2 regions of the Serratia sp. PL7 genome follow, and region 2 is predicted to be linked to the other one. Evidence: riboswitches for the same ligand, from Rfam matches in the RefSeq annotation. Region 2 holds a riboswitch; the other holds the start of a gene.
The links. A riboswitch is a leader RNA that binds a small molecule or an ion and turns the genes downstream of it on or off. The one in region 2 is predicted to bind lysine.

Region 1 (3,418 bases), on a different contig from region 2:
TGAAGATATTGAGGATCGCGCCCTGGGTGAAGATCTTGTGCTCATACAGGGCAATCAGGCTACCCAGGCTGAACGGGGTGATCTCACGCAGCAGGATGGAGTTGGTTGGGCGGTTGCCTTCAAACACTTTGAATGGGGCAACGTGCTTGACCTCTTCCGGCGTTTTACCCTGTGCGGCGAACTCTTCCTCAACCACGTCCAGAGATTTACCGAACGCCAGCGCTTCTGTCTGTGCGAAGAAGTTCGACAGCAGTTTGGCGTGGTGGTCGCTCAATGGATTATGGCTGATGGCCGGAGCGATAAAGTCGCAAGGCACCAGCTTGGTCCCCTGATGGATCAGCTGATAGAACGCATGTTGGCCGTTGGTGCCTGGTTCACCCCAGATAATCGGGCCGGTCTGGTAATCTACCGGATTGCCGTTACGGTCAACGTATTTGCCGTTAGACTCCATGTTGCCCTGTTGGAAATAAGCGGCAAAACGGTGCATATACTGGTCGTACGGCAGGATCGCTTCGGTCTCTGCGCCGAAGAAATTGTTGTACCAGATACCGATCAGCGCCAACAGCACCGGCAGGTTTTGCTCGGCAGGCGTCTGGGCAAAGTGCTTGTCCATCTCATGCGCACCGCTCAGCAGCTGCTCGAAGTTTTCAAAACCCAAAGACAGCGCGATAGACAGGCCGATTGCCGACCACAGAGAGTAACGGCCCCCCACCCAGTCCCAGAATTCGAACATATTGTCGGTGTCGATACCAAACTCGGCCACCGCTTTACCGTTGGTAGACAGCGCGGCGAAGTGTTTCGCGACGTGCTGCTGATCGCCAGCGGTGCTCAGGAACCAGTCGCGCGCGCTGTGGGCGTTGGTCATGGTTTCCTGAGTCGTGAAGGTTTTAGACGCCACCAGGAACAGCGTAGTCGCCGGATCCAACGGTTTTAGCGTTTCGGCGATATGGGTGCCGTCTACGTTGGAAACAAAGTGCATGTTCAGGTGGTTTTTATAGGGGCGCAGCGCTTCGGTTGCCATATAAGGGCCGAGATCTGAGCCGCCGATGCCGATGTTGACCACGTCGGTAATCGGTTTGCCGGTGTAACCTTTCCAGTCGCCGCCAATGACGCGGTCGCAGAACTGTTTCATCTTCGCCAGCACCGCATTGACTTCTGGCATCACGTCCTTGCCATCAACAATGATTGGCGTGTTGCTGCGGTTACGCAGGGCAACATGCAGCACGGCACGATCTTCCGTACGGTTGATTTTCTCACCGGAGAACATCGATTTGATCGCGCTTTGCAGGTCGGTTTCTTTCGCCAGTGCCTGCAGCTTCTCCAGGGTTTCTGCGGTGATGCGGTTTTTGGAGTAATCCACCAGCATCTGATCGTTGAAAGTGGCAGAGAACTTGGAGAAACGCTCACTATCCTGAGCAAACAGGTCACGGATCTGGACGTCTTTGATTTGTTCGAAATGTTGCTGCAGGGCTTGCCAAGCAGCGGTTTGACTAGGATTGATATTTTTCATAGCGGCGCTCTTATGCTTGAGAATGAATATGAGGTGATGGACCGATTGTAGCCTGTTCGCCTGTGATTATGATCTCTTTTCTTGCGATAGGCGTTAACTCTCAGACCGCCGCACCCCATTTTTACCTTTCCACAACAATCTGCTGATATTTCACCTAACAGCCTGTTATCACAACGCTGAAACGTCCCTCTCACCACGCTTTTCTCTTGATGCGCAGTCCGCAATATTCGGTCGCTCTGCTCCCCGCTGAGCGCAGATGAAAATCCCTCAGCGTCTTCCCGTTGACAGTAGCCAATAAACCCGTTATTCCTAACAGCCTACTTGCACATCCACTGTGCAAGCCAGAAGAGGCGCGTCGCCCAGGTAGAGTGTCAGAGGAGCCATTATCCGATGACGGCACTGGAGGGGGAGCGACGCCGAGGCGAGATGCTTACGGCAACCATCACGTCGGCTACAGGGGCTGAATCCCCTGAGTTGTCACCATGGGCTGCTCTGAATGAGCAGTCAGCAAGGTGGGGCGCTTCTGGGTGTATCGTAGCCTCAACCTCTACGCCTGCTCCCTGTTTACCGCTCTTCCCTTGTGCCAAGGCTTATGGAAATTAAATGCCAATTTGAATGGCGTCCCTGACACGAGGTTTTACATGACTCAAGCAGCACCCCAAAACGCAACCGTAGTAGCCAAATTCGGCGGCACCAGCGTGGCCGATTTCGAGGCGATGAATCGCAGCGCCGACGTGGTTCTTTCCAATCCCGATGTCCGCTTGGTGGTTCTGTCCGCCTCTGCCGGTATCACCAACCTGTTGGTGGCCCTGGCCGAAGGCTGCGACACCGACAAGCGCAACGAACAACTGGCCGAAATCCGCCGCATTCAATACGCCATTCTCGATCGCCTCGATAACCCGATGGTGGTTCGCGAAGAAATCGACCGCATGCTGGAAAATATCACCACGCTGTCGGAAGCCGCTGCGCTGGCCACCTCAGCCGCACTGACCGATGAACTGGTTAGCCATGGCGAGCTGATGTCTACCCTGCTGTTTGTGGAAATTCTGCGCGATCGTAAGGTACAGGCAGAATGGTTCGATGTGCGTAAAGTGATGCGTACCGACGACCATTTCGGCCGCGCCGTGCCGGACAGCGCCGCGCTGACCGAGTTGGCTCAAACCCTGTTGAAGCCGCGCCTGCAACAGGCGTTGGTGATCACCCAGGGCTTTATCGGCTGCGAACCCAAAGGCCGTACCACTACGCTGGGCCGTGGTGGCAGTGACTTTACTGCGGCCCTGCTGGGTGAAGCATTAAACGTCAGCCGCGTGGATATCTGGACTGATGTTCCGGGTATTTATACCACCGACCCACGCGTGGTGCCTGCCGCCAAACGTATCGATAAAATTGCCTTTGAAGAAGCGGCGGAAATGGCCACCTTCGGTGCCAAAGTACTGCACCCGGCCACTCTGCTACCTGCCGTGCGCAGCAACATCCCGGTCTTTGTCGGCTCAAGCAAAGATCCTGCCGCGGGTGGCACGCTGGTGTGCAATACCACGGAAAACCCGCCGCTATTCCGCGCGCTTGCCTTACGCCGCAAGCAAACCCTGCTGACGCTGCACAGCCTGAACATGTTGCATGCACGCGGCTTCCTGGCCGAGGTGTTCAACATTCTGGCCCGGCATAATATCTCGGTCGATCTGATCACTACTTCTGAAGTCAGCGTGGCATTAACCATGGATACCACCGGTTCCACCACCACTGGCGGCAGCCTGTTAACCACCTCTCTGCTCACCGAACTGTCCTCGCTGTGCCGGGTGGAAGTGGAAGAAAATCTGGCCCTGGTCGCCCTGATCGGCAACAAGCTGTCACAGGCCTGCGGCGTCGGTAAAGAGGTGTTCGGCGTACTGGATCCGTTCAATATCCGCA
Region 2 (3,418 bases):
CGATCAGGCCCAGGCCGATCGGGATCACCACGATCTGCAGAATGCTCAACAGCATGCCCATGATATCGACGCTGATCTCGGCGTCGACGTACAGGCGGGTCAGCAGCGGCGTGGCGAACACCCCCACCAGCGTTGAGACCGCCGAGATGGTCACCGACAGCGCCACGTCGCCCTTGGCCAGATAGATCATCACGTTGGAGGCGGTGCCGCTGGCCACGCTGCCCACCAGCACCATGCCGGCGGACAGATCCGGCGGCATGCGAAACAGCATCGCCAGGATCCAGGCCGCCAGCGGCATGATCAGATAGTGCAGGAAGATGCCGGCCGCCACCGGGCCGGGGCGCGCCAGCACGCGTTTGAAGTCGTCCAGTCGCAGCGTGACGCCCATGGCGAACATGATCAGCATCAGCAGCGGGCTGACGTAGGGGCCGATGCCGGTAAAGGTGGTCGGCGTGTAATAGGCGGCGACGGACAGCAGTATCGCCCACAGGGGGAATAAACGCGTGAGTAGAGCCAACATGCAGGTTTTCCTTAGCCAGATTGAGAACGATGGGTGTGGTTGTGTTTTTTGCGGGTTCAACAGGCTGAACCCCTGCAGGTTTTGAACGGATTTTTTAGACGCAGGGGCGCAGCATGCTGCGCCCGCAATCAGGGATAATGACTTATTCGAACAGGTTGTGATGCAGGGTACGCACCACCTGTTCGGCTTCTTCGCCCGGCACCAGGAAGCACAGGTTATAGCTGCTGGCACCGTAGCAGATCAGGCGGATATTGAACGGATCGAGCACGCCGAACACCTCTTTGCCCACGCCGCAGGCGCGCGACAGCTGGTTACCGATGATCGCCACCAGCGCCAGGTTTTCTTCCACTTCCACCCGGCACAGCGACGACAGTTCGGTCAGCAGTGAGGTGGTCAGCAGGCTGCCGCCGACGGAGGTGGCGCCGGTGGTATCCATGGTCAGCGCGATGCTGACTTCCGAAGTGGTGATAAGATCGACGGAGACATTATGGCGCGCCAGGATGTTGAACACCTCGGCCAGGAAACCGCGCGCGTGCAACATGTTCAGGCTGTGCAGCGTCAGCAGCGTTTGCTTGCGGCGCAGCGCCAGTGCGCGGAACAGCGGCGGATTCTCGGTGGTGTTGCACACCAGCGTGCCGCCGGCCGCCGGATCCTTGCTGGAGCCGACGAACACCGGAATGTCGCTGCGCACCGCCGGCAGCAGGGTGGCCGGATGCAGCACTTTGGCGCCGAAGGTGGCCATTTCCGCCGCCTCTTCGAAACCGATTTTGTCGATGCGCTTGGCCGCCGGCACCACCCGCGGATCGGTGGTGTAGATGCCCGGCACGTCGGTCCAGATATCTACCCGGCCAGCGCCGAGCGCCTCGCCGAGCAGCGCGGCGGTATAGTCGCTGCCGCCGCGGCCGAGCGTGGTAGTGCGGCCTTTCGGCTCGCTGCCGATAAAGCCCTGGGTGACCACCAGCGCTTCCTGCAGGCGCGGCTGCAACTGCGTCCGGGCCAGTTCGCTGAGCGCGGCGCTGTCCGGCACGGCGCGGCCAAAGTGATCGTCGGTGCGCATCACTTTACGCACGTCGAACCATTCGGCCTGCACGTTGCGGGCGCGCAGGATTTCCACGAACAGCAGGGTGGACATCAGCTCCCCATGGCTGACCAGCTCGTCGGTCAACGCCGTCGAGGTGGCCAGCGACGCGGCCTCCGACAGCATGGCGATGTTTTCCAGCAGGCGGTCTATCTCGTCGCGGATCACCGCAGGCGCCGCGAGGCGATCGAGGATGGCGTACTGGATGCGACGAATTTCATCAAGCTGGTAGTTGCGCTTGTCGGCCTCGCAGCCTTCGGCCAGGGCGACCAACAGGTTGGTGACGCCCGCCGAGGCGGACAACACCACCAGGCGGACCTGCGGGTTGGCCAGCACGACGTCGGCGCTGCGGTTCATGGCTTCAAAGTCGGCGACGCTGGTGCCGCCGAACTTGGCTACCACGGTGGAATTCTGGGGTACTGCTTGGTTCATGTAGAAACCTCGTGTCAGGGATGCCCGTTTGGGGCACTGTAATTCCATAGCCTTGGCACAAGGGGAGAGCGGTAAACAGGGGGCAGGCGTAGAGGTCAGGCTACGATACACCCAGAAGCGCCCCACCTTGTCGATCGCCCTGTGGCGATCCCCTGGTGACAACCCAGGGGATTCAGCCCCTGTAGTCGATACGATAATGGCCGGCCATTATCGTACCTCGGCGTCGCTCCCCCTCGGGTGCCGTCAACGGAGAAACGGCTCCTCTGACACTCTACCTGGGCGACGCGCCTCTTCTGGCTTGCGCACCGGGTGCGCAAGTAGGCTGTTAGGAATAGCCGGTTATCGCCATTCTGTCAACGTACAGACGGTGAGGGATTTTCATCTTGTACCAGCGCGATAAGCGTACAGGGCATCGTGGGCGTGGAACCGGCGCCAATCGGTTGCAGAGAACCGTCTTCCTTTTGGCTGAATAGCGGGATAACGCCCTGATGTTTCTCCAAATACTCCAGCCAACCGAAATTTTCGTTCAATTTGGTCGCTTTGATGGTGGCCCCCCTGGCAAGCAGGCTGCTCAGGCGGCCGTAGGTGGCTTCCTGATTAAATAAAATTTCATGCCGGCGGAAACGCGAACTTTCCGCGCTGGCGCCGCGCCCTTTCAGCGGCGCCCCCGAACGGATGGCAAACACGTGATCCTCGCCGAAGAGATGGCCGAAGTGGTAGACCGCCAGCGCGTTCTGGTGGCGATTGGGCGACAGCGCCAACACCTGGGCGATATTGCTCAGATCGAGGTAGTTCTCGGCGTGTTCGGAGTAGGCGTGGCCATAATAGGCCGGAATGCCGTCCATACGCGCCTGACGGTAGTATTCCCAACTGCTGTCGGTGACGATCACCGGCACGTTCAGCTTGATCAGCGCCTGCGCCAGCATGCGCGCCACGCTGTTGGCGCCGACGATCAGTACGCCGCGCGGCTTTTGCTGCTGCACCCGCAGCCAGCGCGCCATCATGCCGCTGGTCAGGCTTTGCAACACCACGGTACCGATGATGATGGCGAACACCACGGTCACCAGCCGGTCGGCGCCCTGATAGCCGCTGCGCTGCAGCGTCAGCGCGAACAGCGAGCTGACCGCCGCGGCCACGATGCCGCGCGGGGCGATCCAGCACAGCAGCAGCCGATCGCGCCAATGCAGGGAAGAGCGCCAGGTCGAGACCGCGATGCACAGCGGCCGGGCGATGAACTGCACCGCCAGCAGCAGCAGCAGCAGCGGCCAGCCCATGTTCCACAGCGCCTGGATGTCGAGCCGCGCCGCCAGAATGATGAACAGCGCCGAGATCAGGATCGCCGACAGTTCTTCTTTGAACGCCAGAATATCGCTGGTATCGACGTCGCG

Region 1: another riboswitch for lysine. It lies ahead of lysC (lysine-sensitive aspartokinase 3); the one in region 2 lies ahead of lysC (lysine-sensitive aspartokinase 3).

The regions. Positions count from the first base shown of each region.
Region 1 covers NZ_CAMFLB010000016.1:28,183-31,600, reverse strand. Annotated here, with positions in the region: gene pgi (glucose-6-phosphate isomerase) at 1-1,510, opposite strand, end outside; lysine riboswitch at 1,848-2,041, shown strand; gene lysC (lysine-sensitive aspartokinase 3) at 2,152-3,418, shown strand, end outside.
Region 2 covers NZ_CAMFLB010000003.1:429,024-432,441, reverse strand. Annotated here, with positions in the region: gene panS (ketopantoate/pantoate/pantothenate transporter PanS) at 1-520, opposite strand, end outside; gene lysC (lysine-sensitive aspartokinase 3) at 663-2,030, opposite strand; lysine riboswitch at 2,138-2,331, opposite strand; gene N6G83_RS20150 (cation:proton antiporter) at 2,384-3,418, opposite strand, start outside.